DNA from 2 places in the Streptomyces sp. NPDC107581 genome. Region 1 is predicted to be linked to the other one. Evidence: riboswitches for the same ligand, from Rfam matches in the RefSeq annotation. Region 1 holds a riboswitch; the other holds the start of a gene.

Region 1 (5,371 bases):
AGTCGATGAGCCGCTTGGCGACATCGTCCACGCTCACGCCGGTCGCCTTGGTCAGCGGGCGCAGGTCGATGATGCACTCGTGCGCGACCAGGTTGCCGGGGCCGGTGTAGAGCACCGGGTAGTGCGGCTCCAGGCGCTTGGCGATGTAGTTCGCGGAGAGCACGGCCACCTGGGTGGCGCGCTTGAGGCCCTCGCCGCCCATCAGACGGACGTACGCCCACGAGATGGGCAGGATGCCCGCGCTGCCCCACGGCGCCGCCGAGATCGGGCCGACGCCCGTCTCCGGACCGGCCGCCGGCTGCAGCGGGTGGTTGGGCAGGTACGGCGCCAGGTGCGCGCGGACCGCGACCGGGCCGACGCCGGGGCCGCCGCCGCCGTGCGGGATGCAGAAGGTCTTGTGCAGGTTCAGGTGCGAGACGTCACCGCCGAAGTGGCCCGGCTTGGCGAGGCCGACCAGGGCGTTGAGGTTGGCGCCGTCGACGTACACCTGGCCGCCCGCCTCGTGCACCTGGGCGCAGATGTCGGCGACGTGCTCCTCGAAGACGCCGTGCGTCGACGGGTACGTGATCATCAGCACCGCCAGCTCGTCGCGGTGCTGCTCGATCTTGGCCCGCAGGTCCTCGACGTCGATCTCGCCGTCCTCGGCGGTCTTCACGACGACGACCTTCATCCCGGCCATCACGGCGCTGGCGGCGTTGGTGCCGTGCGCGGAGGACGGGATCAGGCACACCGTGCGCTGCTCGTCGCCGTTGGCCCGGTGGTAGCCGCGCACGGCCAGCAGACCGGCCAGCTCGCCCTGCGAACCCGCGTTCGGCTGGAGCGAGACCTTGTCGTAGCCGGTGACCTCGGCGAGACGCTCCTCCAGCTCGCGGATGAGCGTGAGGTAGCCCTCGGCCTGCTCGGCGGGGACGAAGGGGTGCAGCTGGCCGAACTCGGGCCAGGTGACCGGCTCCATCTCGGTGGTCGCGTTGAGCTTCATGGTGCAGGAGCCCAGCGGGATCATGCCGCGGTCGAGCGCGTAGTCGCGGTCGGCGAGCTTGCGCAGGTAGCGCAGCATCGCGGTCTCGGAGCGGTGGTCGTGGAAGACCGGGTGGGCGAGGAAGTCGTCGGAGCGGAGCAGGCCCTCGGGCAGGGTGTCCGCGGCCGTCACGTCCAGCGCCTCGATGTCGCCCGCGACACCGAAGGCGGCGAAGACGGCGTCCAGCTGGGCGCGGTTGGTGGTCTCGTCGCAGGCGAGGGAGACGTGGTCGGCGTCGACCAGGCGCAGGTTGACACCGCCCGCGCAGGCCGCGGCGACGATCTCGGCGGCCTTGCCGGGCACGCGCGCGGTGAGGGTGTCGAAGTAGGCGCCGTGGACGATCTCGACACCGCCGGCCTTCAGGCCCTCGGCGAGGATCGTGGCGTAGCGGTGGGTGCGGCGGGCGATGGCCCGCAGGCCCTCGGGGCCGTGGTAGACGGCGTACATGCCGGCCATCACGGCGAGCAGCACCTGCGCCGTGCAGATGTTGCTGGTGGCTTTCTCGCGGCGGATGTGCTGCTCACGGGTCTGCAGCGCGAGGCGGTAGGCCTTGTGCCCGTCGGCGTCGACGGAGACGCCGACGAGACGGCCGGGCAGGCTGCGCGCGAACTTCTCGTGCACCGCCATGTAGCCCGCGTGCGGCCCGCCGAAGCCCATCGGCACACCGAAGCGCTGGGTGGTGCCCACGGCGATGTCCGCGCCCAGCTCGCCCGGCGAGGTCAGCAGGGTGAGCGCGAGCAGGTCGGCGGCGACGGTGACGAGGGCGCCCAGCTCGTGCGCCTGGTCGATGACCGGCTTGAGGTCGCGTACGGCGCCGGAGGCGCCCGGGTACTGGATCAGCACGCCGTTGATCTCGCGCGCGGCGATGTCGGCCGGAATGCCGTCGCTGAGGTCGGCCACGACGACCTCGACACCGGTCGGCTCCGCACGCGTCTCGATGACGGCGATGGTCTGCGGCAGCGCGTCCGCGTCGACCAGGAAGATGCCCTTCTTGTTCTTGCCCATGCGCCGGGACAGCGACATCGCCTCGGCGGCCGCGGTGCCCTCGTCCAGCAGGGAGGCGCCGGAGGTGGGCAGGCCGGTGAGCTCGGCGACCATCGTCTGGAAGTTCAGCAGGGCCTCCAGGCGGCCCTGAGAGATCTCCGGCTGGTACGGCGTGTAGGCCGTGTACCAGGACGGGTTCTCCATGACGTTGCGCAGGATGACCGGCGGGGTGAAGGTGCCGTGGTAGCCGAGCCCGATCATCGAGCCGAGGACCTGGTTGCGGTCGGCGAGCGAGCGCAGCTCGGCGAGCACCTCGGCCTCGGTGCGGGCGCCCGGCAGGTCCAGGGCGTCCGCGTTCTTGATCACGTCCGGGACCGCGGCGGCGGTCAGCTCGTCGAGCGAGCCGTAGCCGACGTGCGCGAGCATCTTGGCCCGCGCCTCCTGGTCGGGCCCGATGTGGCGCTGTTCGAAGGGGATGCCCGCTTCGAGCTCGGAGAGCGGAATGCGATGGGCGGTCATTGCGGAGGCCTCCTGGTCTGACGCGACCTTCGAGGGGCACCACGGCGCGGTTACCCCGACGGCCTCCCCCTCTGTCATCTCAACCTGAGAGTTTCACCGGGCGCCCGTGGGTCCCGGCTTTCACCGTCGGTGAGGGCGGGTGCCGTCGACACTCGCCCTGCTTTCCAGAGTGACCTCGTCCGTGCGGTACGTGAGCCTGAGAGATTCCGGGGAGGATTTGCTCCTTCGGCGCCTCCGAGGTGGTCGGAGGACTCTCCCGCACGGGGTCAGCAGCCGCTGTCAGCGTACCAGCGAGGTCAACGCCCGAGCCCTCGAGTGGCCGCCTCCTTGAATGTGCTCTTTTGTAGTGCTTACGGATGAGTTGCGACCAAGTGGAGGGAGAGGGACCGTGCAGACCGACATCGATCCGCGCAACCTGATCGGCCGCAAGGCGTTCGACCGCAGTGGCACCAAGATCGGCACCGTCGACGAGGTGTACCTCGACGACGCGACGGGAGTGCCGGAGTGGGCGGCCATACGCACCGGCCTGTTCTCCCGGGACGCCTTCGTCCCCCTGGAGCCGAGCGAACTGGTCGAGGGCGCCCTCCAGGTCCCCTACGACCGCGCGCTCATCAAGGACGCCCCCGACTTCGGCGTGGGCCGTCACCTCTCTCCCGAGCAGGAACTCCAGCTCTACCACCACTACGGCCTGGACGTGGCCCCGCCACCCCTCCCGGACCACGACTTCGGCAAACTGGCAGGCACCGAGGAAACCTGAGATCCCCCCACGACCGCCCCTCCAGGGGCAGCGGGAAGCTGCGCAAACACCACAACGAACCCCACCCCACACACGAACCAGCACCCCCGCCCCCAGGGGCGCGGGGAGCTGCGCAAAACCACAGCCAACCCGCACCCCACACACCAACCAGCACCCCCACCCACCCCAGGGGCGCGAGGAACCGCGCAAAACCACAGCCAACCCGCACCCCGCAGCGAACGGGACTACAGCTCGGCGTCCACCCCACCCGGCACCAACGGCAGCGGCTCCGCCAACTCCAGCTCAGGGTCCTCCACCCGAAACGTACGCACCCGCCCCGGCCCGGACTGCGGCGTCTCGAAGCGCACGGTGACCCGCCCCAGGCCACTGCCCTGCACCCAGCCGTGCCCGTACTCGGCATGCCGCACATCGTGCCCGGCACGCCAGTGCCGCTCCGCGGGCTCCGGCTGCTCAACGGCCTCGGGCACGGCCTCCTCCGGCGCCTGCGCGGATGCGGACCGCTCGCCCGCCGCCTGCGCGAACAGGTCCTCCTGGGTGTAGTCGGCGAGCCCGGAGACCCCCACACCGAGCAGCCGCACCCCGCCCGTGGTGTCGACGGACTCCAGCAGCCGCGCCGCCGCCTCCCGGATCACCGCGGGGTCGTCCGTGGGGCCCCTGAGCGTCTCGGAGCGGGTCAGCGTCGAGAAGTCGTATCGTCGCACCTTCAGCACGATGGTCCGCCCGGACAGTCCCGCCTCGCGCAGCCGGCGCACGCACCGGTCGGCGAGCCGCTGCACCTCCAGCCCCACCCTCAGCCGGTCGTGGATGTCCACGTCATAGGTGTCCTCGACCGATACCGACTTGGTCTCCCGCTCGGCCACCACGGGCCGGTCGTCACGCGCCAGCGCCATGGCGTGCAGCGCATGCCCGTGCGCCTTGCCCAGCAGCCGTACGAGTTCGTCCTCGCCCGCCTCGGCCAGCTCCTCGACCGTGGTGATCCCGGCCCGCCGCAAGTGGTCCCCGGTGGCCGGTCCGATACCGGGCAGGGTCCGCACCGGCAGGGGTCCCAGCAGCGCCCGCTCGGTCCCGGGCTCGATGAGCACGAGTCCGTCGGGCTTGGCCTGCTCCGAGGCGATCTTCGCGAGCATCTTGGAGGCGGCCAGCCCCACCGACCCCGTGAGGCCCGTGAGTGCCCGTATGTCGCCGCGCAGCCTGACTCCGACCAGGCGGGCCGACTCCTCGTCCCAGGCGGCTCCTGTGGCCTCCAGATCCACGAACGCCTCGTCCAGGCTCAGCGGCTCCACCAGCGGCGAGAGCTCCTGCAGCAGCGCCATCACCTGCTCGCTGACCGACCGGTACAGGGCGAAGCGCGGCACCAGGTAGGCGGCGTTCGGCGCCAGCCGACGGGCCTGGGCCATCGGCATCGCCGAATGGACTCCGAACACCCGTGCCTCGTAGGACGCCGTGGCCACCACCCCGCGCGGCCCCAGTCCGCCCACGACGACGGCCTTCCCACGCAGGCTCGGCTTGGATGCCTGCTCCACCGAGGCGTAGAAGGCATCCATGTCGAGATGCAGGATCGTGGGCGCGTTTCTCACATCTCCGATGCTGCACCACGCCACTGACAATGGACCGGCACGGAGCGGCCCGGAACAGGGCTCCGACGCCCGGACGGCCCCATGAGGGCGGCAGCCGCGTTCAGGACGCTCCGGGTGCGGGCCCCGCGTTCAGGACGCCCCGGGTGCGGGCCCCGCGTTCAGACGGCCCGGTTGCGGCGCCGTGCCAGTTCGTCGGCGGGATTGTGCCCGACCAGCGTCTCACCGGTGTCGATGCGCTCGCCGTGCAGCTGGGAGAGCGCGCTTTCCACGTCCCGCCAGACCACGCCGACGGCGATCCCGAAGATGCCCTGACCGCCCTGGAGCAGGGCGTGGACCTCGTCGGGCGAGGTGCACTCGTACACCGTGGCACCGTCGCTCATGAGGGTCATCCGCTCCAGGTCGCGGAAACCGCGTTCCCTGAGGTGCTGCACGGTCGTGCGGATGTTCTGCAGCGAGACCCCGGTGTCCAGGAACCGCTTCACGATCTTCAGGACGACGATGTCCCGGAAGCTGTAG
Region 2 (5,371 bases), on a different contig from region 1:
TGGTCTCGATCGGTGCGGTCACGGTGAGCGACCCCTCTCGCCGGTGGTGACCGGCCTGCGCCTGCCGCGGTTTGCGGCTTTGTCGACTTGCCACGATCACGAGGTCTTCACCTCGCGTCTTGAGTCGGGAGTCTTCAGCGTCGTTGCGATCACCCGCCAGAGCTGGCGGCGAAAGTATGCGCAACCGTGATGCAGTGCAGGGGATTCCGTTATCCGAACAGTGGGTAACGACTCCCGGACGTGGGCCAGTTGGGACAGACCGCCGAATTGTGTACGGTTCGGGACGTACGGCGGATGTCTACGCGCGCAGAAGCGTGTCGGGCCCATCCATTCTGCGGCCCGGGCCGAACAGCGGGCTCATCGGGCCCGTTGATCAGAAGCCGCCGTGCACGGGCGGGTAGCCGTAACCGGCGGCCGGGGCCTGCACCTGGGGCGGGGCCTGGAGCTGTGGCTGGGGCGAGGCCGCATGGGCCTCGCGGTCGTAGAACGGGCGGGCGTTGACCCGCATCCACATCACGACCGGGTCGTAGTCGTCCGTCATCGCGACCGTCGAGACCGGCAGCCCCTCGGGGACCGCGCCGACGGACTGCTGCATCATCGCGCGCACCGAGTCGACCGCGGCCGGCGAGGTGTCGTACACGTCCAGGCCGATGGCGAGATACGGCGCCCCGAGCGCGGGCTGCACCCAGGCGCGGCGCAGGGAACGCAGGGCCGGGGTGCGGTGGGCGTTCTGCGCGAGCAGGGCGTAGAACTGCGCGACCTCGATGCCGGGTTCCGCCAGGCGCAGGGGGCCGGCGGGCTGGCGGTCCAGGCCGGTGGCGATGCGGCGCAGGTCCAGCCAGGGGATGCCGACGCCGCCGCCCGGGGCGTGCGGGTTGAGCCAGAGGCCGAAGTGGTCGGGATAGAGGGTGCGGGCCACGTCGAGTCCGTCGACCACCTCGTAGGAGCGGTTCCAGCCACTGGCCGAGAGCTCCTGGGCGGAGGTCACACAGGGGGCGTAGCTGGAGCCGTCGACCTCCATGTTTCCGTACTGGGCGTCCGGGGAGCCGGCCTGGCCGTGCCACAGGAGCATCCAGATCTGGCCGGAGGAAGGAGTGGCGAGGGCGCGCAGCAGTGCCTCGTAGGCGTCGTAGCGCCCGGGGGTGACCTGGCGCAGCATGTGCTCGACGCTGCCGCTTGGGCTCGCGCTCACCTGTCTTACCGCCCCTTCTGTGTTGTTGCCCCGCGTTCGGACACAGCTTAAGCGCCCAGTGGCCCGGGGCCTCGTGTCCGTCGGCGAGTGCGGATGCGTTGTGGCTCGCCGCGCAGTCGCCCGCGCCCCTTGAAGGGGGCTGTCCCCGCGTCGGGTTCTAGTGGCCGTGCTCGTAGAAGGGGCGCACGTTCGACCTCAGCCAGTCGGCCACGGGGTCCTGGGCCACGTCGAGCAGAACGAGGTTGACCGGCCACTGGACCGGGATCTTGCCCAGGGCTTTACCCAGCGCCTCCAGGGGAAGGGCCCGCAGGTCGCCCTCCCACTGGGAGAGCTCCACGCCCACGAACATCACCGGGTCGGCCGTTTCTATGACGGCCAGGCAGCGCCGGGCGGTGACCACCACGCCCGTCGCCGCGAACTCCGCGGAGGCGGCGGAGAGGAAATCGACCGGGTCGTCCTGCCAGTCGGGCTCGAAGAGGCGGACCCGGCCGCCCGTGGCGGGGCCGTCCAGCGGGGTGCGGCCCGCGCGGCACAGCTCGGCCACCGCCTCGGGCGGCAGCGGCACACCGACCACACCGCCGGGGTTCACGGCGATGCCCGCCTGCGGGGGCAGACCGCGGGCGAACTCCACCGCCGGGGCGATGGTGTACGACATGTGGGAGCCGGCCACCTGGCGGAGCTGCTCCTCGGAGCTGAAGACCGGGACGTGGACCTGGCCGTCGATGTCCAGGGTGGGCAGGTCCAGCGGGCCGCTGTCCGGGCCGCCGCCGCTGGGCAGCGGGATCCAGACGAAGCTCCGGCCCAGGACCTCGATGATCCGGCCGCCCGCGGCGGGTGTGCCGAGGGAGGCCGAGAGCACCTCCTCCAGTTCATTGCCGGGCCAACCGCCGTGCGGGTGGGGGTGCGTCTGTGCCGGGAAGTCCGCGGGAAAGTCCGCCGCCGAGAAGTCCATCTACCTGCCGCCTGCCGGGAACCGCTGCTGTGATTCAAAGGCTAGCGGGTGCCTGTGACACCGCTCGGCCCGATGACGTCAGTCAGCTGACCTCAGTCCGATGGCTTCTGTCCGATTGCCTCTGTCCGATGGCTTCTGTCCGATTGCCTCTGTCCGATGGCTTCTGTCCGATTACTTCTGTCCGATGCCCCCGCCCGGCCGTCGCACCGGGCCGGTCCGCGCACCGGCCGGGCCCTCGCACCGGGCCGGTCCTCACACCCACCAGGCCCTCATCCACTAGGCCCCCACCGGGCCCCCATCCACTCGGTCCTCACACCGGTCGGCCGGCGAAGCCGATGCGGCTCAGGACGTCCGCCGCGTCCCGGTCCAGCAGCACCGCGGAGCCGCAGCCGGCGGGCGGCTCGCCCCGCTCCACCGCGCCGAGCAGCCGGGCGGCCGTACGCCGGTGGCGGCGGAAGGCGTACCGGGACACGCCCCGGCCGCGCTCGCGCTGGCCTTCCCTGGCCGCTCGGGGCGTCACGTCGAGCAGGAGCAGGTGCAGGGTGCCGCCGCGGCGCCGGGCCTCGCGGGCCAGCCAGGCGCGCACCCAGGCCTGGGTGCCGCAGTCGTGCACGACGACCCCTTCGCCGGTGCGCAGGGCGCGGCGCAGTCCGGCGTAGTGGGCGAGGCGGACCAGCGGGCGGTAGAGGGCGTACGGCAGCAGGCGGGGCAGCCGGGCCGCCCAGCGGTCGCGGGTGTCCTGGGAGTCGATGCGGTGGCCGCGCACCGCACGCTGCATCAGCGTGGACTTGCCGCTGCCGGGCAGGCCGGTGACGACCACCAGGTCACGGGCGCCGAAGAGCAGGGCGTGCGGGCTGTGGCCGGTGCGGTCGCGCAGGTCGCGCACGACGGGAGCCGGGCGCTCGGCGCCGCGTTCGCGAGCCGGTGCGCAGGGCTGCTCGGGCACCGCGATGCCGGTGGTGGCGGCGTAGGCCGTGGTCCTGTTCACCGTGATGGTCCTCCCCTGTGGACTCGGTAATCCTCTGCCCATCCAATGTAAAGAGAAGGTAATGCGCCGTGTCCAGTGACGGGGTGCGCGCAGTGCCACAGGTCGGTTACGGATGCGGCCCTGACGGGTGAGGGTCCGGCGTGCAATGATGTGGCCGCCAACTGCATACCGGCCGCTTGAATCCGCGCGGGAGAGTCCCCAGCAGTCTTCACTGGGGCGCCGAAGGAGCAAGTCCCTCCCTTGAATCTCTCAGGCCCCGTTACCGCGCGGGCGAGGCACATCTGAAAAGCGGGCCGCTGTGTCAGTGGCTCCACCCAAGGTGCAAGCCGTGATCGTTCCTGTGGCGGTCTCGGCGAACCTCTCAGGTTCCGATGACAGATGGGGAGGAACGTTCCTCGCCCGTCATGCCTGCCCTGGGAGACGACCGACCGATGAGCAGTACCGAACCCACTGAGCTGCGCCACACCGCGCTGGACGCGCTGCATCGCTCGCTCGGTGCGACGATGACCGACTTCGCCGGCTGGGACATGCCCCTGCGCTACGGCTCCGAACGCGACGAGCACCTGGCCGTCAGGACCAGGGCCGGTCTCTTCGACCTCTCCCACATGGGCGAGATCACCGTGACCGGACCGCAGGCGGCCGCCCTGCTGAACCACGCCCTGGTCGGCAACATCGCCTCCGTCGGCGTCGGCCGCGCCCGCTACACCATGATCTGCCAGGCCGACGGCGGCATCCTGGACGACCTGATCGTCTACCGGCTGGGCGAGACCGAGTACATGGTCGTGGCCAACGCCTCCAACGCCCAGGTGGTGCTGGACGCGCTGAGCGAGCGCGCCGCCGGCTTCGACGCCGAGGTCCGCGACGACCGTGACGCCTATGCGCTGATCGCGGTCCAGGGCCCCGAGTCCCCCGGCATCCTGAAGTCCCTCACCGACGCCGACCTGGACGGTCTCAAGTACTACGCGGGCCTGCCCGGCACGGTCGCCGGCGTCCCCGCGCTGATCGCGCGCACCGGCTACACCGGCGAGGACGGCTTCGAGCTGTTCGTGAAGCCGGAGCACGCCGTCGAGCTGTGGCAGGCGCTGACCGGGGCCGGCGAGGGCGTCGGCCTGGTGCCGTGCGGTCTGTCCTGCCGGGACACCCTGCGCCTGGAGGCGGGCATGCCGCTGTACGGGCACGAGCTGACCACCTCGCTCACTCCCTTCGACGCCGGGCTCGGCCGGGTGGTGAAGTTCGAGAAGGAGGGCGACTTCGTGGGCCGCGAGGCGCTCACCGAGGCCGCCGCCAGGGCCGAGCAGAACCCGCCGCGGGTACTCGTCGGACTGATCGCCGAGGGCCGCCGGGTGCCGCGCGCCGGGTTCCCCGTCGTCGTGGCGGGCCAGGTCATCGGCGAGGTCACCTCCGGTGCCCCCTCCCCCACCCTGGGCAAGCCGATCGCCATGGCCTACGTCGACGCCGCGCACGCGGCGCCGGGCACCGAGGGCGTCGGCGTGGACATCCGGGGCAGCCACGAGCCGCACGAGGTCGTGGCGCTGCCCTTCTACAAGCGCCAGAAGTAGACACTGGGCGCGGTCCGTACCGAGTACGTGACGCTGCGCACATTTCACCTGCTCACCAGCAGGTCCAGCGGTCTCCCCTTCATCCCCTTTCATCAGCACTCCCGCGCGTACAGGAGAATTCAGGCCATGAGCAACCCCCAGCAGCTGCGCTACAGCAAGGAGCACGAGTGGCTGTCGGCCGCCGACGAGAACGGCGTCGCGACGGTCGGCATCACCGAGTTCGCGGCCAACGCGCTCGGCGATGTGGTCTACGCCCAGCTCCCCGAGGTCGGCGACACGGTGACCGCGGGCGAGACCTGCGGCGAGCTGGAGTCGACCAAGTCGGTCTCCGACCTGTACTCCCCGGTCACCGGTGAGATCGTCGAGGCCAACCAGGACGTCGTCGACGACCCGTCGCTGGTGAACTCCGCCCCCTTCGAGGGCGGCTGGCTGTTCAAGGTTCGCGTCACCGAGGAGCCGGCCGAGCTGCTCTCCGCCGACGAGTACACCGCCCAGAACGCCGGCTGAGGAGTCGTAGCCGTATGACTGTCCTGAACACGCCCCTGCACGAGCTGGACCCGGAGATCGCCGCCGCGGTCGACGCCGAGCTGCACCGCCAGCAGTCCACGCTGGAGATGATCGCCTCCGAGAACTTCGCGCCGCTCGCGGTGATGGAGGCCCAGGGCTCGGTCCTCACCAAC

What was found. Region 1 has a riboswitch for glycine ahead of gcvP (aminomethyl-transferring glycine dehydrogenase). Riboswitches for the same ligand answer to the same signal wherever they lie in the genome.
Region 2: it holds a riboswitch for glycine, as region 1 does, so the genes downstream of both, gcvT (glycine cleavage system aminomethyltransferase GcvT) here and gcvP (aminomethyl-transferring glycine dehydrogenase) in region 1, are expected to answer to the same signal.

The regions. Positions count from the first base shown of each region.
Region 1 is NZ_JBVKBH010000004.1:684,329-689,699, forward strand. Features, by position in the region: gene gcvP (aminomethyl-transferring glycine dehydrogenase) at 1-2,521, opposite strand, end outside; glycine riboswitch at 2,696-2,790, opposite strand; gene ACZ7P3_RS13325 (PRC-barrel domain-containing protein) at 2,910-3,278, shown strand; gene ACZ7P3_RS13330 (DNA polymerase IV) at 3,503-4,855, opposite strand; gene ACZ7P3_RS13335 (MerR family transcriptional regulator) at 5,014-5,371, opposite strand, start outside.
Region 2 is NZ_JBVKBH010000024.1:44,244-49,614, forward strand. Features, by position in the region: gene ACZ7P3_RS39335 (ABC transporter permease) at 1-22, opposite strand, end outside; gene ACZ7P3_RS39340 (enhanced serine sensitivity protein SseB C-terminal domain-containing protein) at 374-1,159, opposite strand; gene ACZ7P3_RS39345 (enhanced serine sensitivity protein SseB) at 1,350-2,144, opposite strand; gene ACZ7P3_RS39350 (AAA family ATPase) at 2,455-3,132, opposite strand; glycine riboswitch at 3,310-3,407, shown strand; glycine riboswitch at 3,408-3,520, shown strand; gene gcvT (glycine cleavage system aminomethyltransferase GcvT) at 3,564-4,691, shown strand; gene gcvH (glycine cleavage system protein GcvH) at 4,818-5,198, shown strand; gene glyA (serine hydroxymethyltransferase) at 5,213-5,371, shown strand, end outside.